Regions from separate parts of the Lactobacillus sp. UMNPBX4 genome, predicted to be linked through region 2. Evidence: riboswitches for the same ligand, from Rfam matches in the RefSeq annotation. Region 2 holds a riboswitch; the other holds the start of a gene.

Region 1 (12,685 bases), on a different contig from region 2:
CTGAAAATTCAGCAGTTAAAGTGCAACATGCTGGTACAAAGGAGGATGCTCATCAAATTACCGAAAGCCATGATAATTTAGATCCTCAAAAAGAAATTGATATTGATGCCACCAATTCAACCGAGTGGGATGCAGTAAAATATATAAAAGACAAATACGGTAAAAACATCCATATTAAAATTGATGATAGTGACGTAGAGTATGATTTTATTCAAGTAGTTGCTGTGCCTAGACAATTGGATTCAAACAAGTGGTATAGTTGGACACCTGTAGATAATCAATTTGGTAGTAAGGGTAATCAAGGTGATCCAATTAATCATGCAAAAAAGCTAATGGGTGGCGATCTCCCTGATGATATTGCTAATAGGGTAGTAGATGATAAAACTACTGGTAAATTAATTGAACAAACCGATGAATATGGTAATTTACCCACTATTGTAAGTGCTAAAAATGCGGATGGAAAAATTTTTAATTGGGTAGAGATAGATTTACACCCGCATTTAAATTCGTGGTTTCTAAAGGTGCTAAAGAAGTAGTCCCTATCTCTATGATTCAAGGTAGAAAACGCAATTCAATAAACGGCGAATTAGTAATTGATCCTACTGACCCAAGTTATCGTGAAGAAGTTTCTCCAACTACTCCAGCTGATATTTATAATCACCATAATACGGTGACTGTAGATCCAAACCAAAAGCAAAAAGATACAATTAATATCACTGATGATCCAGCTGCAACAGACAATCCATCAGCTTGGAAGGAGCCTACTGGTACAGATGATGGTGCTGGCTTTGATCTCACTCCAGCTGGAACTACTAGCATTAAAACCTCTAATGTTTCAAACACAACTGAAGTTCCGGAAAAAACAACTATCAATTCTGTATTTGTTCCTGATGACACAAAGATCAATGTAACTAATTTGAACAAGTTGATTTTCGTACACAATACCTTCATTTATGATGAAAATGGTCATGTTGTTCAAGAAGACGGTGCATATCAAATTAAGACTCAAGGTCAAAAAGTCAAGATTCTTGATAATGGACGTGTGTACAAATTTAACGGTCAAGAATATTACAAGATCGATTCAGGTGATCCAGATCATCCATACTATGTAAGAACAAGTTCTGTAGGTAAGGCCCCTAAGAAACAAGCCGTTGTAATGCGCGGTACTCTTAAGAGTTACAGAATTAATGTTTACAGTAAGAATGGTAAAATTATCGGTACTTGGAAGAAAGCAAAATAAGCTCAAACTAAAAAATAAATTCTAACCACAAATCAAAAGAGCATCTACTGCCAATTTCGCAATAGGTGCTCTTTTCGTTTTTAAGTATCAAATATTTCATGTTATAATCTGTATGTGAAAAGAAGCCAACGGATTGCAGCCGATGACTTCAATCGTAGTTTTAGATAACTGTATGCTTAGCTAATCCTTGTGATTAGCTTTTTTTGTTATTGCGTAGGCTATAGCCAAATTAATAGCTAATTTAACCAGAGTACCTAGAACGATGCTGATTGCAATAGCTCAAGCTAACACAGAGCACTAACCCTTCAGACTATCCAATTATGCATAACTCTCACCTCCGTAGTTTATAAAATGTTGAGGGGTGGTTAGTCATGCTAAAACTACTAAACATGGCAGTTGCAATCCACCCTTGTCTGTAAAATAGTATATCAAATTTCACTATAAAAAACGCATGTTCATTTTAAACGTACTTTTTTTATCTTTTCTTAAATTCTTTTACAATTTCTAACGATTTAGTAAAGATAATTGCATTGTCAAATAATATGCATATAATAAAAATAAAAATTGAAAAAGCAAATAAACTGTTAGGTGAGGCTCCTACGTGAACACAAGCTATCGCCCGGAAACATCCAGAGATGCCAACGAGTAAAATAGTTCTTGTCGAGATAAGGCGAGATCCAGATAGCTAGCCTGTGCTTACGTCACGTAGTGTCAAAACTGAACGACGAGAAAAAATCGCTTAGATAAGGAGTTAATACTAATTGGTATTAGCTCCTTTTTAGTTTGTTTGCGTGTTTAATCAGAAAGTGTGATTAACATGGCAAAAAACAAGTTGCTGATGAATAAGAAGACGACCAACACGGATTTTGTAAAGCGCATAGCCCAGCAAACTCCTGATGAAGTTCTAAAGACGATGCACAGTTCGCTGAATGGTCTGTCTTCGACGGAAGCTAAAGAGCGTTTAGAAAAGGATGGCCCCAATGAGGTAGCCACTAAGAAACGTAATACTAAATTGCATTTCTTTATTGAATCTTTCTTCACTCCTTTCACAATGGTCCTGTTGCTGCTAGCAACGGTGTCGCTGTTTACCGACTACGTTTTTGTACCAGCAGGGCAAAAGGACTTGAGCACCGTAGTCATCATGATTACGATGATCATCATTTCTGGACTCACATCCTTTATCCAGAACGTAAAAACTAATGATGCGGTTGAGGATCTACTGAATATGGTTTCTGTGACCACCAATATTCGGCGTGATCAAAAGAATAAAGAAATTTCTACTAAAAAAGTTGTCACAGGAGATATCATCAATATTCACGCTGGTGACATGGTTCCAGCAGATATTAGATTGCTTCAAACTAAAGACCTGTTTTGTTCATCAAGTTCTTTGAACGGTGAATCAACACCTGTGGAAAAGATTGCGACTAAGAAGCCTGATCAAAAAGACATGGATCAATATTTGGACTATCCTGATGTAATCTATCAAGGAACAACTATTGTTTCTGGTTCAGGTGTCGGTGTCGTTTTAGCTACCGGTGAACAAACTGTCTTTGGTCGTTTGGCTAAGGATATTTCAAACAACGACGTTAAGGAAACTAACTTTGATGTCGGTATTAAGAACATTTCTAAATTATTGTTAACAATGACTGCCATCATTGCACCTTTAGTTTTGATCATTAACGGTTTGACTAAAGGTAACTGGCTCAACGCTTTGCTGTTCGCCATCGCTACAGCCGTTGGACTTACTCCAGAAATGTTACCAGTTATTGTTACTAGTAATTTGGTTAAGGGTTCGCTCGAAATGTCCAAGCACGGCACCATCGTTAAGAAGATGAACTCCATCCAAAACTTCGGTGCTGCCGACATTCTTTGTACTGATAAAACCGGTACTTTGACCCCAAAACAAGGTTGTATTGGAACGTCACTACAACTTGGATATGAAGGAAAATCCACAAGTTTTGCGGTTGGCTTATTTGAATTCGTACTTCCAAACGGGGATGCACGATTTGATGGACCAAGCCATTATCGATGCCGCTAGCGATGAGCTAGACGTTGAAGAAATTAAGCATGACTACACTAAGGTCGATGAAATTCCATTCGACTTCAAGCGTCGTCGTATGAGTGTTGTTGTAAAACGTCATGGCGATGGTCGTATCTTGGTAACAAAGGGTGCCGCCGAAGAAATGCTCGCCTGCTGCAATCGTGTGCAAGTCGGCGATCAAATTAACGATTTAACTGATGACTACAAGCAAAAGGTTTTGAAGCACATTGAAAGTTTAAACGAAGATGGTTTGAGAGTTGTTTTGCTTGCTTACCAAAACAATCCTGCTCAAGCCGGTGAATTCAATGTTAGCGATAAAAAGGATTTGATTCTAACCGGATTCTTGGCCTTCCTTGATCCACCTAAGGATGATGTTAAGGATGTACTTAAGCAGCTCAAGCAAGACGGCATCACCGTTAAGATTTTGACTGGCGATAACGCCACCGTAACTAAGAGTGTTGCTTCAAGAGTAGGCTTGAACACCAAGTACATTTATAGTGAAAAAGACTTTGTCGGTAAGAGCGACGATGAAGTTAAAAAGATGGTTGAAGAATGTAGCCTCTTTGTTAAGCTTTCACCAGAATACAAGGCCAAAATTATTCAAATTTTGAAAGAAAATGGTCACACCGTTGCCTACATGGGTGATGGGATCAACGATACGCCAGCTATGAAGAAGGCCGACGTGGCAATCTCAGTTGATACTGCCGTTGATATTGCTAAAAAGAGTGCCGACATTATCTTGCTCCACAAGAGTTTACGTACTTTGGAACATGGTGTAAGAATTGGGCGTCAGATCTTTGCTAACACGATGAAATACATCAAGATTACCTTGTCATCTAACTTTGGTAATATTTTGTCAATCTTAGTGGCATCATCATTCTTGCCATTCTTGCCAATGCTGCCAATGCAGTTATTGATCTTGGATTTGATCTACGGCACCTCTTGTCTATCAATTCCATTCGATACTGTTGGTGAAAAATATTTGGAAGTACCACGTAAGTGGGAGACAAGAAAGTTCCTAAGTTCATGTTCTACTTTGGTCCAACTTCTTCAGTCTTCGATATTATTACGTTTGCCTTGCTTTACTTCTGGATTTGTCCAAGCATTGTCGGAGCAAGTTACATGGCTGCTACTCCAAGTCAAAAGGCAGTCTTTATGGCAATCTTCTGGAGTGGTTGGTTCATCGAATCACTTTGGACACAAGAAATGGTTATTCAAGCATTGCGAGATCCAGCCGTTCCATTTATCCAACAACATTCTTCACCAGTTGTCATGCTCGCTACGATTGGTGCAGGCTTGATCGGTACCGCAATGCCTTACATCCCAAGCTTGGCCAAGGTAATGAAATTCGGTCCAATCCCAGAATTCTACGTTTTGGTAGTGTTAGTACTTTTGATTTTGTACATTGCACTTACTACTTTGGTAAAGCACTGGTACATGAAAAAAGAGGAGTTCTTAATTTAGATATTCATAGGATAATTACATTCGTTTAGAAAAGAAAAGGTCACGTTCCTAATCAACAATGCCATTGAGTTAAGACATTGTTAGAAAAGGAGTGACCTTTTTTGATTTGTAGTAAATATTTTTTTACTTTTGGTAAAGAAAATTACAAAAAAGTAAAAAAATTATTGAAAGGTTATAAAGGAGATGATATTCTTATATCAATTTAATTTAATATTAAGATTTTCTCATCAGAGAAGGGGGAATGATGTATGAGCAATTATAGCTGGCCAAAAGGTCACAACAAGTACTATTATGTTTTCAAGACAAGGGAGGACTTAAATAAGATTGAAACACAAAGACACGCTAGAGGTGTCTTGAACATGCGAAAGAAATGGGTGGCTACAGCTATTATTGCTTTAGCATCTGGATCGACAGTTTTATTAAGTCAAGCAAATTCTGCTCAGGCTGCAACTGAGAATCCATCGGTTTCAAATGTTAAATTCTCTGTGGTTGAAAATGAAAATGACTCACAGAATTCTAATAATACTAATCAAGAGACTAACCAAGAAGATACTCAAGCTGAGAACGCTGATCAAAATAAGGTTCAAGCTCAAAATGAGCAAAGTGCAGTACAGTCGCAAAAAAATCAAGATACTGCTCAGTCTCAGGATCAACAAACTCAGGTTGTACAAGACAATAAGCAATCAGTACCTGAACCAGCTAATCAAGCTGATCACGTGAAGGGAAATGTGCAATCGGCGTGGAATCAGGGTTATAGAGGTCAAAATACAGTAGTAGCTGTAATTGATTCTGGTGCAGATCCTAATCATAAAGATTTTCAAACGATGCCATCTGATCCCAAACTAAAAAAGGACGATGTGCAAAAGAAGATTGATCAGCAAGGTTACGGAAAATATGTGAATGAGAAATTTCCATATGTTTATAATTATGCTGATAGAGATAATGATTACATTACCTCTGATGATACAAATCCAAATGATAGTCCTCACGGCCAACACGTTTCTGGAATTATCGCAGCAGATGGACATCCCGATGATAATAAGCAATATGTAGTTGGGGTAGCTCCCGAAGCACAATTGATGCAATTGAGAGTTTTTGGTCAATTTTCTGACGAAAAAACTGACGATGTTGCAAGAGCAATTTATGATGCTACTAATTTAGGCGCGGATGTCATTCAGATGTCTTTAGGTCAAGGAGTTGCTGATCAACAATTGACTAACATTGAACAAAAGGCGGTTCAATATGCTATAGATCACGGAGTTTTTGTTTCAATTTCTGCATCCAACAACGGTAACTCAGCTTCGGTTGATAACCCAAGTAATATTACTGTGAGAGGTTATAATTCAGGCTCTGAAGCTGGAAACTATGAGCCACTTAATTCTGGTACTGTCGCCAATCCTGGGGCTTCGAAGAATGCTTTAACTGTGGCAGCTGAAACTTCAGACACTGGTGCAGATAGCGATATGGCTTACTTCTCATCATGGGGACCTCTGTCAGATTTTAGTTTAAAGCCAGATTTAGCTGCACCAGGTTATCAGGTTGTTTCAACTGTGAATAATAATCAGTATCAAACGATGAGCGGTACCTCAATGGCTGGACCCTTTGCTGCCGGGAGTGCAGCCTTGGTAATTCAGCGTTTGAAGAAAACCAATCCAGAATTAAAAGGTGCTGAACTTGTGGCTGCTACTAAAGCATTATTGATGAACAGTGCAAAGATTCAAACTCAAAAAGGCTATACTACACCAGTTTCTCCAAGAAGACAGGGAGCAGGACAAATTGATGTTGGTGCCGCTACTGCTAATCCGGTTTATGTAACAACACCAGATGGCACCAGTTCTTTATCTCTACGTCAAGTTGATGAAAAAACAGCTTTAACTCTTACTTTCCATAATTTAACTGATGAAGCACAAACGTACACTTTTGATGATTTAGGTGGAGGTTATACCGAAAAGCGTGACGAAGATACTGGAGTCTTTTATGATGTTCAACTGGCTGGTGTTCATGTAAATGGCCAAAATAGTTTTACTTTAGCTCCAAAAGAAGTTAAAGATTTTCAATATACTTTGGATTTACAAGGTTTAACTAAGAATCAGCCGGTAGAAGGTTGGCTTCACTTTACTAACGACAAAGATAAATCGACAGTGGTTGTGCCATATTTAGCTTACTATGGTGATCTAACTAGTGAAAATGTCTTTGATCAAAATGCTAATGAAGACAAGCCGGATGTTCAAGGTAATCGTTTAGTTAATGAAAATAATTACCCACTTGGCGTAGCTGATCAGGAATCCTTGAAGCAGTTAGTAAATATCGATGGTAATTATGATTGGCAAGAAGTTGCTAAATTGTATGAAAGTGGTAAGGTAGCCTTTTCACCGAATAATGATCACCAAAGTGATCTCATCAAGCCATATGCTTACTTGAAGCAAAATGTAAAAGATCTCAAGGTTGAGATTTTAGATGCAAAAGGTAATGTAGTTCGTGTGGTATCTGACATTCAAGGTGTTGATAAGTCCTATGATGAAAATGGTGTAACTAAAGATGCCAGTCTTTCAGTTTCAATGCGTGATAATCCTGATGCTTTTGAATGGGACGGAAAGGTTTATGATACTAAGACTGGTCAAATGGTAACAGCTCCTGATGGAAAGTATACTTACCGTTTTGTAGCTACTTTATGGAATGAAGGTCCAAATCAAAAGCAAACTGCGGACTTTCTAGTTGAAGTTGATACTCAAGCTCCTAACTTAAGTGTTAAATATGATGCAGCATCTCATACTTTATCAGGTAATTATGAAGATGCAGGTGCTGGATTTACAAATTATTCATATGCAACAGTTAAGGTAAATGATAAGGTCTTTGGCTATAAGTTAAATGATGGTGAGTCTGGTTTTGACAATAATGTCAAAACTAAGGGACACTTTAATTTTGTCCTAAGTCCAGATACCTTAGCTGCATTGAGCGGAAGTTTGAATAAAGTATCTGTTGCATTGAGTGATGTTGCAAACAATACTACTGTTCAAACTATTGATGTAGCAGGAGTTAAAGATAAACCAGCAGTTTCTGTTTGGAATGCAACTGATGGTTTAGAATTTGATAAAAATTCAGCCGATTATAATAAGGAAAATAATACCTATACTTTGTATGGCTCAGCTAATGAAGACTTTTACTTAAATGGTAAATTAGTTCAGGTTCATGATGGAAAATATGAAGTACCTGTTAAAGCAGACAATACGGAATTGGTATTTTCAAGTGATCAAGCTGGTAAAAATGTTTTGAAATCATTTACTCCATTCACTCCACAAGCATTCTTCAATTGGCAAAATGTTGATGGCTTTGATGGTAACTTTGGTGTAAGTATCTACTCAGTTGAAACTAATGATCCAAACGATGCAGTTGTCCAAGCAGCTGTACCAAAGGGCAACAATGTTAAAGCTTATGCTCAAGATTACTTTACTGGTGAATTATATGAAGGGAAAGTAGAAAATGGTGTAGCTACTTTCCATGTTCATACTTCAATCAATAAAGGAAAAGATGGTATCTTTAGGCGTGCGCTTTTAACTGGTTGGACTGAAGTTAGCGGTCCATCTTATAATGATAAACAAGTTACCAGTAAGGATGGTGTAGCTAGTTCAAATCACTTAGGTGTTTACTACACCGCCGATAAAGTTGACAGAAAGCTTTACACTAATCGTTATGATTTAGGGGTAGATGTACAAGATGAAGCAGCTGATGTTAGTGCATTTGGCCCAACTGCATATCCAGGACATGCTTTATCTGATTTAACTACGCGCACTGATCCTAACCCAGCAATCCATTTTGATTATTTAAACGATAACAATACTACTCGTTTTGGTCAAAACGCAGTAACTAAGGGTTACTACGATCCTGCAACTAAGAAGTTTACGGTTATCGGTCACGTTGATTCTGATGTCAAATCATTGACTGTATTAGCTGATAGTTCAGATGAAAATGCCCCACAAAATCAAGTTAAACTAGATAAAGATGGTAAATTCAGCTTTATCTTTACCGCAGAAAATGTCGGTCAACGTCCAGTTGCATATATCTATACTGATGAAAACGGACAAAAGGTTCGCGGTACTTTAAATATTATTTTAGATACTGTGGTACCAACTTTAAATGTTGATCAAGTTAATGGAAATGAACTTCATGTTAAGACCAATAACCCTGTCTTTAAACTTACGGGGGTTGTCAACGATAATTTGGATGGTTACAGACTCTATGTAAATGGGGATAATATCTATCGTGAATTCTTAAACTCAGGCTACAATAAATTGGCCGGCTTGAATACTGATAATGAAGATGTAAATTCATATGGACCACATAATTTTGAAGAAAGTTTCAATTTAAATGATGATAATAATCAACCCACAACTCATGTATTTACTGTTTACGTGGTTGATCAAGTAGGTAATAAGGTTGAAAAGAAGATTACTGTTGATTATGATCCAAATTATGTGGCAGAAGTTCCAAATTCCAATCAAGATAATAACCAAACTACAGTATCTGGAGTAGTTCCAAACAATAATCAATCTGTAGTTTCAGATACTACTTCAACTGTTTTAGATAAAAATGGAGAAAAGAAGAATGATTTAAGCGATGATGTCTTAACTACAAAATCATTCCCACTTCTTCACAATGCTTACTTATATGATGAAAACAGCGAAGTTGTTTTAACCAGCAACCCAAACAAGAAGTCAAGTTTGAAGAAAGGACAAACAATTAGCGCCCTTCAAAATGGTCATGTTTATGTCATCAAAGGCGTAAAATTCTATCAAGTTGGTAAGAATCAATATGTAAAAGTTGCCAATACTGTTTTACAAGCCGGTAAGAGATTGCAATTGAAACATAATGCTTTTGTTTATGATGCTGAGGGTAATGTGGTTAAGAAACATGGCAAGAAAGTTGTTTTAAGTAAGAATAAGTGGATCTCCGCTTTAAATAATGCTGATAAATTTACGGTTAAAGGAGTCCAATACTATAAACTTGGTGATAATCAATTTGTTAAGGTTGCTAATACTGTTGTTCAACCAGCTAAAAAGCTTAAGTTGACACGTAATGCTTTTGTCTATGATCAAAATGGAAAACGTGTGAAAAATGCTAAACTTTTAAAGAGGGGAACAAATATCTTAGCTTTAAATAATGCTGAAAAGTTTAGATTTAATAATAAGACTTATTATCAAATTGGTAAGAACCAATATGTAAAAGTGGCTAACACACTATAATTTAAGCTTTCCTATAAAGAAGGCATACATTGCCAAATTGATATTTTAAGCTTCTAGATCATTCATTTACGATTTATCGTATTTGAATGATCTTTTTTAAAAGGTAATCAGTTCTATTTAGATTGGTTAGAACGACTGTCTGATTTAGGATCATTGATTCTAAATTTATGCACCAAGTTTAATAGTTATGAGGTTCTAAATTAAGCACAGAAGTAGTGCAATGTGTAGAGTTATGGACACTTTGACAGATTTGTAGTGGAGTTTGTGGAAAAACATAAAAAGTAAGAATTAATTTTTCTTTTGACAAGGATTAAAAAGACTCCTATATTTGAATTAATTTAGTTCGATATAGGGAGGAAAAACTATGGTCGACTTAACAAAACACATGAAAAAAGGCTTGGTTGAACAAAAGCCAGGGCAGATTTTAGCCTTTGCGGCTTACACCAACAAAATTCCCGACATTATCAAATTCACAATTGGTGAGCCTGACTTTAACACACCAGAGCATATTAAAAAAGCGGCCGAAGCCAGCATCGCTAACAACCATTCGCACTATGCGCCATCTAACGGGACTCCAGGTTTGCGCAAGGCGGCAGCCGATTTTTTAGCTGAAAAATATGGACAAAAATACGACCCAAGCGAAATTTTGATCACCAATGGGGTAACGGAGTCGATCTACGACTTTTTGACTGCGGTGCTTAATCCAGGCGACGTTGTTTTGGTGCCAACACCAATTTTTCCGCTTTATATTGGGGATGCCCTATCCATGGGTGCAACGGTTGAACAAATTGACACTTCTGACGATGACTTCAAATTAACGCCGGATAAATTGCAAGCAGCTTTGGACAAATACGGCGATCGAGTAAAGGCATTGGTGATGAACTATCCAACAAACCCAACGGGCGTTATGTACACGCAAGATGAGCTCGATGCATTAGCTGATGTGGTGCGTGACAAGCCAATCTTTGTTCTTGCCGATGAAATTTACAGCGAACTTAATTATGATCAGTCACATGCTTCGATGGAAAAGACCTTGCATGATCAAGTCGTATTGATGAACGGTGTGTCCAAGGCATGGGCGATGACAGGTTACCGGATCGGTGTGGTGGCTGCACCTAAGCCGATTTTGGATCAAATTGCCAAGATTCATCAAGCGATTACCACGACGGAGCCAACGCCAATGCAGGATGCGGCTGAAGAGGCCCTGGCTAACGGCAAAGACGATGCTTTGCCAATGAAAAAAGAATTCCAGAAGCGTCGCGATGTGCTTTATGATGGTTTAACCAAATTGGGCTTTGAATGCGTCAAGCCAAAGGGTGCCTTCTACATTTTTGCGAAGATTCCGGCAGGGCTTGAACAAGATGATACCAAGTTCATCTATGATTTAGCTGAGAAAGGCCGCGTGGCTGTGGTTGCTGGTTCATTCTTTGCCAAGGGCGGCGAAGGCTACATTCGTTTGTCTTACGCAACTTCGATGGACAATATCAAGGAAGGTTTGAAGCGGCTGGAGAAGTACGTTAAGGAAAATATGGATTAATTAAATATAACTATGAAGAAAGCTCCAGAGATATGCTCTGGGGCTCTTTATTTTTAACAAAACGAGGAAAGGACCTATGCGAAAAGATTTCAAGGAAAACCTTTTGAATATATTAAACGGCGTCAGTTCCGGCGTTGTGATCGCGCTGGTGCCGGGTGCGCTGATTAATGAGCTGATGAAAGGGATGTCTAGCTTCTGGCCAGGTGCGCAAGAAATATTGACGATGACGACGCTGATGCAAAACTTACTGGCCGTGTTCGCCGGGATGTGCGTGTCATACCTGCTCAAGTTCAACTTGATTCAGTCGGGTTCGGTTGCGGCAGCTGCGATGATTGCCAGTGGTGCGTTTGAAATGAAAAACGGCCACATTATGTTGAACGGATCAGGGGATGTCATCAACATTGCGCTTACAATCTTTATTGCGGCAACGCTAGTGAAGTACTTAACGCCAAAATTGGGCAGCTACACGGTGCTCTTCTTGCCATTGTCAGTAGCTGTGTTTGCTGGAGGGCTTGGTCAATTTGCACTGCCTTACACCAAGATGATTACAGGCATGATTGGTAGCGTCGTTTCTGTTTTGACTGACTTCCAACCACTTGTGATGGGTATGTTTATGGGTGCGATCTTTGCGGCATTGATCGTTTCTCCGATTTCCTCTGTGGGGATTGCGATGGCGATCGGAATCGAAGGTATTGCATCAGGTAGTGCCAACCTGGGCATCACCGCCGGTGCGTTTACTTTGGCTATTATGAGTAGCAAGGTTAACGGCTCGGGACAACGATTGCGCACTTTTTGGGTACGCCTAAGATTCAGATGGCTAATATTTTGAGAAATCCTAAGTTGTTCGGCCAGTGGTTGTGTCCGCTGGGATTGCCGGCTTGGTTGGTGCGATCTTCAACATCACAGGTACGGCTAACTCTGCTGGCTTCGGTTCAGCAGGATTGATTGGTCCGCTTGCGGCTTACCAAAATATGGCGAGTGGTCCGATTACGATTGGGTTCTTGTTGGTTATTTTTGCGGGGATGCCACTACTGCTTGGCTACCTCATGCATTACATTTTTATTCAAAAGTTGGCTTTCGTTAAGGAAGAAGATCTTTTAGTTAAAAATGAATAAAAATAACTCATTGGTGGATTAAAAGTCAATAGTTTGAGACGGAATTCA
Region 2 (12,685 bases):
TCTACAAACTTCATGGTCTTAGTCATCTTAACGCGACTATTCTTACCATAAGTATTATGAACACCCTTAGCATGTGCAATTGGTGCAGCTTGAACAGAAGCACTATTTGCCATACCTACAACTGGGCTAACGCCCATCAAAACAGCTGCTGATACCATCATTAACTTATGACTTAACTTCATAAATATATACCTACCTCATTAAAAACATCTTTGTAAATCTATTGTAGGGCTCTTATATAATTTTGCAAATAAATACTATAGCCTTAATACTTTCTTAGCAAAAAAGCGCCCTAGTTCAAATGACCAGGGTTACTTCTTTATTTATTAATTATTCCCAATCTTTATCTTTGGAAAGAGGAAGCTTGTGCCAGTAATCTGGCTTGTTAACTTGACGCCCACGTGCAATCGCCATGTCGTACTTGTTTACGTCCTTAGTAATAGTTGAGTCGGCAGCAATAAAGGCATGATCAGCAACATTGATTGGAGCAATAAGTGTTGAGCCAGCACCAATAAATGAATGATCACCAACATTAGTATGGAGCTTCTTGACACCATCGTAGTTAGAGAAGATTGTACCACAACCAATGTTAATATCTTTACCCAAGGTTGCATCCCCAACATAAGTTAAGTGACCCACCTTAGTGTTTTCACCAATTTCTGCCTTCTTAATTTCGACAAAGTTACCAATATGAGCACCCTTGCGAATAATTGCCTTAGGACGAAGGTGAGAGTTAGGACCGATATCAGTGTTGTCATCCATTTCAGCTTCTTCGATAGTTGAAGAAGTAATAGTTACACCATTACCAATCTTAGAATCGATAATTCTTGATCCATTAGTAATGTAACAATCGCTACCAATTTCAGTGTTACCCTTGATAACTACATTGCCTTCAATCACAGTATCGTTACCAATTTTTACATCTGCATCAATATAAGCAGTATCAGGATCAACAAATGAAACCCCGTTACGCATATGAGCTTCATTTATTCTTCTTTGCATGGTCTTAGTAGCTTGAGCTAAAGCAACACGATCATTTACACCAAGACTTTCACTAAAGTCAGGCATCTTGTAAGCACCAACGCGTTCACCATTGTTGCGCAAGATTTCAAGCACATCAGTTAAGTAGTATTCACCTTGAGCATTATCGTTATCAACATGCTTTAAAGCTTCAAACAATTTTTGATTGTCAAAGCAAAATACACCGGTGTTAATTTCCTTAACTTTTAATTCTTCAGGATTACCATCTTTTTGTTCAACAATTCGTAAAACATTGCCTTGATTATCACGAATAATTCTGCCGTAGCCAAATGGATTTGGAGCTTCTGCAGTTAAAACAGTAGCGGCATTGCCCTTTTCTGCGTGATACTTGAATAATTCATTAAAAGTATCAGTAGTAAATAATGGGGTATCACCTGTAACTACTAAAGTAGCGCCTTCCTTATCACCTAAGGCTTCTTTAGCAGTCATTACTGCATCACCGGTACCCAATTGCTTTTCTTGGAAAGCAAACTTAGATTTGTCTGCTAATACCTTCTCGACTTCACCTGCACCAGTACCTACTATAGTTACGATCTCAGTAGGATTAATTCCACTAGCAGCATCAACTACGTGCTCTACCATGGTTTTACCACAAACTTTGTGTAAAACCTTGTACAGCTTTGACTTCATTCGTGTACCCTTGCCTGCGGCAAGAACAACTACATATTTTTCCATTAGTAATTAACCTCTTAATAATTAAAACTTAGATCTAGTATAGCATTTAAAAGCGATCAAAATCAGTTTCATTTAAGAAGTTTCCTGGTTCTGCCAAGATGAGCTTCTTTGCCGTATCGATTTTACTAATTTTTACTAATGAAAGGTAGTTTTTGACTAATTTTTCTTTATCAAAATCAGCTTCACAAAGAACACAAATACCAGCAATCGTGCCTTCAAATTCCTTAACTAGTTCTTCCATCCCAGTTAAGGTACCGCCGCCTTTCATAAAGTCGTCCACGATTAATACTTTTGCACCTTTTTTAAGAGCACGAGTTGGCAATTCCATTTTAGAAACGCGGGCTAATGAAGATGAGATATAGTTAACAGAAACCGTTGCTCCTTCAGTAACCTTAGAACGTTTTCTAGCTGTTACAAATGGCACATCCAAGTAACGAGCTACAGCTTGTGCTAAAGCGATTCCTTTAGTTTCGACCGTCATTACGGCATCTATCTCATCATAAGCGTAGCGAGTGGCAACCAATTCACCAATTCTACGCAAATCTTGCGTATCACCCAATATATCTGATAAATAAACAAAACCGCCGGCTAAAATTCGACTTGGGTCTTCAATTCTTGATGCTAAATCAGATAAATAATCTTCCGCATGATTTTTACCTAAAAATGGAATATAGCGTACCCCACCAGCTGCTCCTGCTACAGTTTCCAAAATACCATCTTGATTATTAGCTAGTGTGTGTTTCAAAATGGCTAAATCTTCTGAAATTGAGGATTTAGCTGCACCGTATCGCTTAGCAAAGAATGGTAACGCAATTAGAGTATGGGGACGCTCCATTAAATACTTGGTCATATCAACTAATCTTTCTGAACGTTTCATGATATTTCCTTTCTAATGTTTGGCTTTATACTTAATAAATATACTCTAAAGAGCAAAAAAAAGCACTAACATTTTTTAATGCTAGTGACAATTCTGAATTGTGTTTAAGCTTCAGCTTCCTCAGCCTCATCATCAAACTTTAATGCAATATTCTTAGTTAATAAATCAGTGTAACTGTAAGAAACATGTTTAAAATTATTTTGATGTTGGTCTAAATCGACCACAAACACTGCAGGGAATGTTTCTCTTAGAATTCCCCGTCTCTTAGTAACTTTCTTACGACCCGCTTGAGCTACTACTGTTAAGGTATCACCTAAGTGAGAATCCAACTTATGCTTTATTGTGATAATCGATGTTGGCACTAAACAACAACTCCTTTGGTGACATTTTATCACATTTTAACAGTAAAATCAATATTATACACTACTTAGTGGGAATATTTCTAGCTATTTCAATAAATTGTTCAATTGTTAAATTTTCAGGTCTAACTCGTGGATCTACACCAAGCTTTTTAATTAAGGCTTCACGCTTTTCAGTGTCTGGAATCAACGTTTTCAAATTGTTATTCAGTGTCTTTCTACGTTGTGAAAAGCACATTTTGACTACCCAAACAAAGTGCTTGCGATTCTCAATTTCGGGTTTATTCTTCAATGGAGTTAAAACAACTACACTCGAATCGACCTTAGGACGCGGCATGAATGATTCATGGTTAACTTCTAATGCCACTTTGACATCCATTTCAGTTTGAACAGAAATAGTTAACGGACCGTATTCTTTACTGCCCGGCTTAGCCTCTAGCCTTTCGGCCACTTCTTTTTGCATCATTAAAGTTAAACTAGCAAAATGCAAATCTGACTCAGCTAAAGCAAAAATAATTGGAGTAGTAATGTAATATGGCAAATTAGCAACTACCTTGATTGGCTTGTTCATGTCAAAAAAGCCAGCAAGATCTTCTTTAAAATCAGCCTTAAGCACATCTTTAAGCATTAACTTAAAGCGATCTTCTAAAGGAGCATCACCAATTTTTTTAGGCAGCTCATTTTGCAAAATATCTGGCAAACTATCGTCTACTTCATAGGCAAAAACTTTTGCACCTGCCAGTAGAAGTTGCTCGGTTAAAGAACCAATACCAGGACCAATTTCAATTACTTGATCACCCGCATGAATATCTGCAGCTTCAACAATACCCAAAATTGCATTTTGGTCGATTAAGAAGTTTTGACCCAAGTTTTTCTTAGCTTTTACAAAATAGCGGTTAATAATTGCTTGTGTTCTAACGGGAGAACCAATTGGAATATTATTTGTCATTTTTCGCCTCTTCTACCGCATTTTTTAACTCATCAAGTGAAACACCAAAGGTATGCAAACGATTATAGAATTGCTTAGAATTACCATATCCAACTCTAAGCTTAATGCCAACTTGTTCCCGCAACTTACGAGAGCCTGCGCCGCCTGCTAAACCTAATTTACGATATTCGCTTTCAGTTAAATCACTTGCTTGTGGACTAACTTCATGTAAATCGCTTAATGCCTTTTCAAGTGCTTCTTTTGAAGCATGCTCTACTCCAAGACTCCCCTTTTTATGGGGTTCACCTTCTTTACGTGTAATAAAAGCCTGCTTAGCATTAGGCACAGCATTAGTTACAATTCGGCGAATTCGCTCACCGTTAAAGTCAGGATCTGTAAAAACAATAATTTGTCTATTTTTACTGAGCTGTTTCAACTGAGCTAAAACACTATCTGAAACAGCAGAACCATTAGTTTCTACCGTCTCAATTCCTGGGAAAAATTGTTTTAAACGAATAGTATCGTCTTTTCCCTCAACGACAACTACCGCATCAAAATTCTTTTTATTTAAGACCATAAACTCTCACTGTATTTTTATAAGTAGCTTCTGCAACTTTTTCAAGTGGAATATCTTTTAACTTGGCAATTGCCTCTGCAACATAACGCACATAGCCAGTCTCATTTTGACGACCACGATATGGCTTAGGTGTTAAATATGGTGCATCGGTTTCAACTAGGATTCGATCAAGCGGAGCTGCTTTAGCACTTTCATGAACTTCCGTAGCCTTGGTGAAAGAAACTACACCTGAATATGAGAAGTAAACGTTTAAATCTAAAAACTTGTTTAACCAGTCAATCCCACCATTAAAGCTATGCAAAATGGCACCATATTCTAAATTGCTATTTTTCAAAATATCGTAGCAATCAGGAAATGCATCCCTAGTATGAATATCGACCGGCATTTTTAAATCATGTGCCACTTCGATTTGACGAGCAAAAACCTCACGTTGTACATCCCTAGGCGATTCATCCCAATAGTAATCAAGACCGATCTCACCCATTGCGACAACTTTAGGCATTTTCAATTGTTCAATCAGCTTATCTTCGGCTTTTTGATCATAATCTTTGGCCACATCAGGACAATATCCCACCATCGCATAGACATTATCAAACTTTTCTGCCAAATCAACAGCTCGTTCATTAAAGTCAGGATCTTGTCCCGCACAAATAACTTTGGTTACACCCAAACTTTTGGCACGTTCAAGATAGTACTGTTCCTTCCCTCTAAAGGGCTCATCATTTAAGTGCGTATGGTTATCAATAATTTCCATTAGCCTAATTCAGCTCCAACTGGATGTTCATCACCAACAAGTGCTAATTTAACTTGACCATCTTTTTCACTAGATAAAAGCATACCTTCGCTAAGGTGACCCAACATCTTACGTGGCTTCAAGTTAGTAACAGCTAAAACCTTCTTATCAAGAAGTTCACTTGCATCTGGGTAAAACTTGCGAATACCACTCAAAATTTGACGTTCTTTACCATCGCCAAAGTCAAGCTTGAACATGAGTAATTTATTTGAGCCCTTAACTGGTTCTACTGACAAGATTTGACCAACTTGGATCTTTACCTTGTCAAAATCATCAATGGTAATTTCATTACCCTTCTTTTGTTCACTTCTAGTAGTCTTCTTTGGCTTAGCCTTTGCCATTTCGTCCTTGATGTACTTAACTTCTTCTTCAGCTTTAAGTCTTGGGAAGATTGGCTTTGGCTTTTCAATTACCTTGGTATTCCAACCAAAATCATTAAAGGCTAAATTCTTTTGATCTTCATCATCCCAGTTTAAGCCAAGTTGTTCAAACATCTTTGGTGCAGTTTCAGTCATTACTGGATAAATCATAATGGCAATCAAACGCAAGCTTTCAGCTAAATTACTCATTACATGAGACAATTCATCTTTCTTGCCCTCCTTGTTCAATACCCAAGGAGTAGTTTCATCGATGTACTTGTTAGCGCGTGCTACTAACTTCCAGATGCTGTCTAAAGCTTGTGAGAAATGAAGTGAATCCATTTGTTGACGGTAGTCTGCAATCACACTAGCAGCTGTATCTTGTAAATCCTTACCAAACTTGTCTTGAGCAACAGGAACGGGTGCAACTTGACCATCTTGGTATTGATTAATCATTGAAACTGTACGGTTAAGCAAGTTACCAAGGTCATTAGCTAAATCATAGTTAATTCTTTCGATAAAGTCTTCAGGAGTGAAAATACCATCTGCACCAAATGGAAGTGCACGCATCAAGTAGTAACGAAGTGGATCAACACCATAACGACTAGTAAGTGATTCTGGGTAAACTGCATTACCCTTAGACTTAGACATCTTACCGTTCTTCATCAATACCCAGCCGTGACCAATAATGTGCTTTGGAAGTGGCAAATCAAGTGCCATCAACATAATTGGCCAATAGATAGTGTGGAAACGTACAATTTCCTTACCTACCAAGTGAACATCTGCTGGCCAATATTTCTTAAACAATTCGTCATTGTCTGAGCCATAACCTAAAGCAGTAATATAATTAGAAAGTGCGTCAATCCAAACATAAACTACGTGCTTGGGATCGCTTGGGACAGGAATTCCCCAGTTAACAGTGGTACGAGTAACTGAAAGATCTTCAAGGCCTGGCTTAATGAAGTTATTAAGCATTTCCTTTTCACGAGAATGAGGCAAAATAAATTCAGGATGTTCCTTGTAGTATTCAACCAATCTGTCAGCGTACTTGCTCATCTTGAAGAAGTATGAAGGTTCCTTAACCAAACGTACTTCGTGACCACTTGGAGCCTTACCACCAATCACATTACCGTTGTCATCCTTATAAACTTCGGCAAGTTGTGATTCAGTGAAGTATTCTTCGTCTTCAACTGAGTACCAACCAGTGTATTCGCCTAAGTAAATGTCGCCCTTCTTTAAAAGTTTTTCAAAAATCTTTTGGACAGCCTTAACGTGTTCTTCGTCAGTAGTTCTGATGAATTTATCGTAAGAAATATCAAGACTCTTCCATAACTTCTTATATGAAGCAGCCATCTTATCAACGAATTCTTGAGGCTTAATTCCTTGAGCTTCGGCCTTTTGTTCAATCTTCAAGCCATGTTCATCAGTACCAGTTAAAAAGAAAGTGTCATAGCCTTGGCTACGCTTGTAGCGAGCCATAGTATCTGCGGCAATTGTAGTATAAGCATTACCAATAGTTAATCTACCAGATGGATAGTAAATTGGGGTTGTAATGTAAAAAGTATCTTTATCAGCCATTAATTAGTCATACTCCTTTATTCGTCTAAAATATCTATTCTATAATAACATGCAAAAAAAGGAATTGGGCTAAAACACCAATTCCTTTTCTCTAAAATTTTTCTTTTTTTAAATATAATTGCTTAATTGCCGTAGTTAATAAAACATATATTATTTCTAATGCAACAACTACCAAAATAAAGCTGATTGGCAATTGCGTTAATCCCAAACTAGCTGCCACATTAGAAGATGGCAAGACGCTGCCCCAAAGAGCCAAGCCAAAAGTTACCAAGATCACAACTGGAGTGGCACGTTGCTTAATGAATGGGAAACGTTCATCGCGCAAGACATGGATAACCATTTCTCTTGTCCACAAGGATTCCACAAATAAGCCTGAATAAAACAGCGATTGAAATACCCAATGATGAAAATCAGTTCCTACCAAGTACGGACAGATCACATAAAACATTAATGCCATAGTAATCAAATCGATTATTGCGGGAATCGGTCCAAAGTTAAGTACGAACTTAGGCCATTTATTAATTGACCATTTCTGCGGTTTCTTCACATAGTTTCTAGATACACTATCAAATGGAATCACTAAACAGCTAAGACTATAAATCAAGTTTAAAATAAGTAGCTGCAAAGGCAATAACGGTAAAAATGGTAAAGTAAGTGAAGCAATGACCATTGCAATAATACTGCCAAAGTTGGTTACCAAAAACGTCTTAATGTATTTCATTGTATTTGAAAAGACTTTACGCCCTGTAATAATCATTTGCTCAAGCAACTGGAGATCCTTTTGTTCAAATACAATATCAGCAGACTCCTTAATAATATCGACAGAATTATTAGAAGTAACAGTGACGTCGGAAACTTTCATTGCCAAAGCATCCTTATTGCCATCGCCCATGTAGCCTACTGTATGTCCATTTTTCTTTAACGCTTGAATAATCTTAACGCGCAATTCAGGAGTTAAATGAACAAAGATATTACACTTTTCAACAATTTCTGCTAGTTCTTCCGTGGTTGCTGTTTCAATTTGTTCACCATCGTAAACCGTATCCACGTTCAAACCAACTTGCAGAGCAATCGCTCTTGTAACTGCCTCATTATCGCCGGTAAAGATCTTAACATTTACATTATCATTCTTTAGATCTTGCAAAGCCTCTTTAGTACTTTCCTTAGGTGGATCAAGATATGCTAGACAGCCAATAATGGTTAAATCATTTTCATCTTTAGCCGAAAATTCTCCTACTGGAGCTGGATTCAATTTATAACCAACTAATAGAACACGCAAACCGTCATCATTTAATTCATTAATTTGGTTTAAGATTCTTTCACGCCAAGCGTAAGTCAATTTCTCGGTTTTGCCATTTACTTCAACTTGGTTAGAAATATCTAGCATCCCTTCCGCAGCGCCTTTAGTTACTAATAAGTGTTGTCCATGGTGTTCATCGTTATCAACCACCACAACGCTCATTCTTTTTCTGCTATAGTCAAAAGGAATTTCATCTATTTTATTGTAATCACGTTGGATCTCATTTACATCTAATTCATCACCAGCCGCATCGATTACTGCTTTATCAATCAAATCCTTCATCCCGGTTTGATAATAAGCATTTAAGTATGAGAATTTCAAGATGCGCGGCGTTTCTTCCATTTCTAAATCATAGTGTCGCTCTAGCACCACTTGATTTTGAGTAAGAGTACCTGTTTTATCGATACAAAAAACATCGGTTGAACCCAAATTTTGAATAGCATTCATCTGCTTAACTACTACGCCTTGCTTAGACATTTCAAGAGCGCCTTTAGTCAGATTGCTATTAACAATAATTGGTAAAACTTCAGGAGTAAGGCTAACTGCTGCAGCTAGAGCAAATATTAAGCTTTCTCCCCAATCGCCTTTGGTTACGCCATTAATTATGAATAATAGCGGCAATAAGATAGCTGTAGCAATTATCAAGATTCTAGCAAGTTGCTTCATTTCCCGATCAAAAAGAGTCGTCTTAACTTTTTTGCGTGAAATCTTCTGGACCTCTTTACCAAAAACAGTGTTATTTCCTACCGCGAACACAATGCCACTGCCAGAACCAGAAACAATAGTAGTTCCCTCATATAAAATATTAGGATAATTGAGATAATCAGCTAACATACTCGGCTTTAGAGTCACATTAGCTACTTTTTCAGTTGGTTCAGAATCACCATCAAGATAACTAGAAGAACAGAATAAATCTTTGCTAGTCAGCAGCTTCATATCAGCTGGAATCATATCACCTGCCGATAGATTGATCACGTCCCCAACTACCACATCCTCAGTTGGTAGCTCCATATTTTTACCATCACGACGAATATTGGTAGTAACTGACACCATATTCAGCAATTTTTCAGTTACCTTAGCGATCCGTATTTTTTGAATAAAATTCGCCACTACCGAAATAAGAAGCATCAGTAGCATCACGATTACAGTTTCAATATCGCTATTACCGTGAGGAACAATGTAACTAGTAAATGTAGTAAGTAAAGTCAATATAATCAACACTACAGTAAACGGTGTCGCCAAGGATTCACCCAACAATCTCCATTTAGAAGCGTTAGTGTTAGTTCTTATTTCATTTTTGCCATATTCTTTTCTATTTTCATCAGCTTTTTTAGTTGAAAGGCCTTCGGCACTTGCTTGCAATCTTGCTAGCGTTTCGCTGCGTGATTCACGTGCAATCCGTTGAATTTGTTGAATATCAACATTTGAATGTTTTTTGCTCGCTGATTTTAACATTCTTCAATTCCTCTCATTCAATAGACAAGCAAACAAAAAAGTCACCTGCTATTTCTGCAGGTGACTTGCACGCCAAACAAGGCTTTTGTCATACTCGTCGTTCAGTTTTAACACTACGTGACGTAAGCACATGCTAGCTATCTGGATCTCGCCTTAAGTCGACGACACCTATTTAACCCGTTGGCATCTCTGGATGTTTCTGGGCGATAGCGTGTGTTCACGTAGGAGTCTCACCTAACAGTTTCACTTACTATGTCTACAAAAAGTTTAAGGACTTAATTCAAATAAGTCAAGTTGCCTATTTGTGCAAATTGGAGCTATGATGCCCGAATCTTCTAAGCATATATATTATTCCCATAATTAAGAATATTAAAGCTAATGCAATCGGCAGTGCTACTCGATGGGGATGGGAAATTTTATCCTGTTCACTTTGCGATAAATCATATTTATCAAGAGCATACTGATATTGTTGATCTACTTTAGTTGCACAGGCCCGAAAAACAAACCGCAAACCTTTGTTAAAAGTAGCATTATTATGGCTGCGAAGTTGATCTACTTCAGCGCGAAGAATATTCGATCTCGTATCAGCAGTAAAAGCTCCATGTAAGTCTTTGCTTGAAAAGATTTGCACATTGCGCTTCTTTTCTTTTTGACCTACCACAATAAAAACAGTACGTTTAGAATGATTTAACGCCTTTGGTGTTAAATTCTTGAGTTTCTTTACTGTAATTACTGCTATTTGCGGTTGCTCTTTAGTCTGCAAATAACGATTATTCTTTTCTTTAATTAAAGTCTTAGTCTCTTTGTCTAAAATATGGACATGATCTTCAATATTAGGTTGCACAAATCCTGTCATCGTCATAAAGACGGCTAACAGGCCAAATAACCAAATAAATCTAGTTTTCATCTTCTTCAAGTTTATGAGCCAAGCTTTCCACATATTTCCGATCGATTTTAATTTGCTCATATGGTACCCCGCAATCATGAAGCAACTGCATTGCTAACGGATTATCACGATAATCAAAGTAATAATTGATTTTCTTTACACCGGCTTGAAGCAAAGACTTGCAGCAATTATAACAAGGGAAATGAGTCACATATATTTCCGTATCATCAGTTGATACGCCAAATTTAGCACATTGGATGATCGCGTTCATTTCGGAATGAATAGTTCGAACACAGTGCCCATCTACCATTTGATGACCTACCTCATCACAATGTGGTTGTCCGGATACCGATCCATTATACCCCGTGCCAATAATACGATTATCTTTAACCAAAACACTACCAACTAGAGCTCTGTTGCAGGTGGAGCGCTGAGCTATCACTAGTGCCTGCATCATGAAATATTGTTTCCAAGGAATTCGATCGTGCATGAACTTACCTCTGCTTATTCTTATCTATTCTTAAAGTAGTTCAAACCAATAGCATCACGAACTTGTTCTAAGGTTTCATTAGCTACTGTATTTGCCTTCTTTGAACCTTCTAAAAGCATTTCATAAATTGCATCCTCATCTTGAGCGTACTTTTCACGGCGTTCACGAATAGGTGCAAGTTCTGCTTCAAGTATTTTGTTTAAGTAACGTTTAATTTTAACATCGCCTAACCCGCCTTTTTGGTATTCTGCCTTAAGTTCTGCTACCTTATCCTTATCTGGATCAAAGACATCAAGGTAAGTAAAGACAGTGTTGCCTTCAACCTTACCTGGATCTTCAACGTGAATATGATTTGGATCGGTGTACATTGACATAACTTTCTTTTGAACTGTCTTAGCATCATCTGACAAATAAATGCAGTTACCAAGTGATTTAGACATCTTAGCATTACCATCAAGACCTGGAAGACGACCAGAACCCTTTGGTGGGAAGTAGCCCTTTGGTTCAACCAAAATATCAGTGTTGTAAACACGGTTAAAGGTTCTTACAATCTCACGAGTTTGTTCAAGCATTGGTTCTTGGTCATCCCCAACAGGAACGATAGTAGCCTTAAAAGCAGTAATATCTGCAGCTTGAGAAACTGGGTAATTTAAGAAGCCAACTGGGATTGAATCTTTGAAATCCTTTTGCTTAATTTCAGTCTTAACAGTTGGGTTTCTTTCAAGACGTGCTACAGTTACTAAGTCCATGTAGTAAGAAGTTAATTCAAACAAAGCTGGAATTTGTGATTGAACATAAATTGTTGATTTACTTGGATCAATGCCTACAGCTAAGTAGTCTAATGCTACTTGAATTAAACTGTTACGAATCTTTTCTGGGTTACGAGCATTATCTGTCAACGCTTGAGTATCAGCAATCATGATATAAGGATCGTACTTGCCAGAATTTTGCAATTTTACTCTATTTTTAAGTGAGCCAATATAGTGACCAATGTGAAGTTTGCCAGTTGGACGATCACCGGTTAATAAAATTTCTTTTGCCATAACTTCTACTCTTTTCTAATTTTATTTTATACTCTTTGCTTTTTATTTTATTTCTTATGTTAATGACCTAATTTTAACAAAATTTAAGCTATGATTAAACTATCACCAATGAAAGGAAACAAGACATGTGTAATCACTTTCGGATACCCGATTTAATGCAAATAAAAAAATATCTGACTGAAGACCTCGCTTTACCATTAACCGATCCAAAAATCGAAATAAAGCAACAAGATATTTTTCCAAATCAAACTGCGCCAGTCTTGCTCTATCAAGACAATAAATTGCAGCTCGTCAATAAAAACTGGGGCTATCCTAGTCCAGTAG

Evidence for each region. Region 2 has a riboswitch for magnesium ahead of mgtA (magnesium-translocating P-type ATPase). Riboswitches for the same ligand answer to the same signal wherever they lie in the genome.
Region 1: another riboswitch for magnesium. It lies ahead of mgtA (magnesium-translocating P-type ATPase); the one in region 2 lies ahead of mgtA (magnesium-translocating P-type ATPase).

The regions. Positions count from the first base shown of each region.
Region 1 covers NZ_PCZF01000003.1:18,307-30,991, forward strand. Annotated here, with positions in the region: gene CP355_RS01095 (hypothetical protein) at 21-536, shown strand; gene CP355_RS01100 (SLAP domain-containing protein) at 548-1,240, shown strand; M-box (ykoK) riboswitch at 1,814-1,977, shown strand; partial or broken gene mgtA (magnesium-translocating P-type ATPase) at 2,058-4,745, shown strand; gene CP355_RS01110 (S8 family serine peptidase) at 4,994-9,985, shown strand; gene CP355_RS01115 (aminotransferase class I/II-fold pyridoxal phosphate-dependent enzyme) at 10,350-11,522, shown strand; partial or broken gene CP355_RS01120 (PTS transporter subunit IIC) at 11,599-12,637, shown strand.
Region 2 covers NZ_PCZF01000026.1:1,366-14,050, reverse strand. Annotated here, with positions in the region: gene CP355_RS06325 (SLAP domain-containing protein) at 1-182, opposite strand, end outside; gene glmU (bifunctional UDP-N-acetylglucosamine diphosphorylase/glucosamine-1-phosphate N-acetyltransferase GlmU) at 331-1,716, opposite strand; gene purR (pur operon repressor) at 1,763-2,593, opposite strand; gene CP355_RS06310 (Veg family protein) at 2,698-2,955, opposite strand; gene rsmA (16S rRNA (adenine(1518)-N(6)/adenine(1519)-N(6))-dimethyltransferase RsmA) at 3,017-3,901, opposite strand; gene rnmV (ribonuclease M5) at 3,891-4,457, opposite strand; gene CP355_RS06295 (TatD family hydrolase) at 4,444-5,211, opposite strand; gene metG (methionine--tRNA ligase) at 5,211-7,187, opposite strand; gene mgtA (magnesium-translocating P-type ATPase) at 7,279-9,942, opposite strand; M-box (ykoK) riboswitch at 10,028-10,191, opposite strand; gene CP355_RS06280 (TPM domain-containing protein) at 10,241-10,849, opposite strand; gene CP355_RS06275 (ComE operon protein 2) at 10,839-11,318, opposite strand; gene trpS (tryptophan--tRNA ligase) at 11,339-12,361, opposite strand; gene CP355_RS06265 (SOS response-associated peptidase family protein) at 12,487-12,685, shown strand, end outside.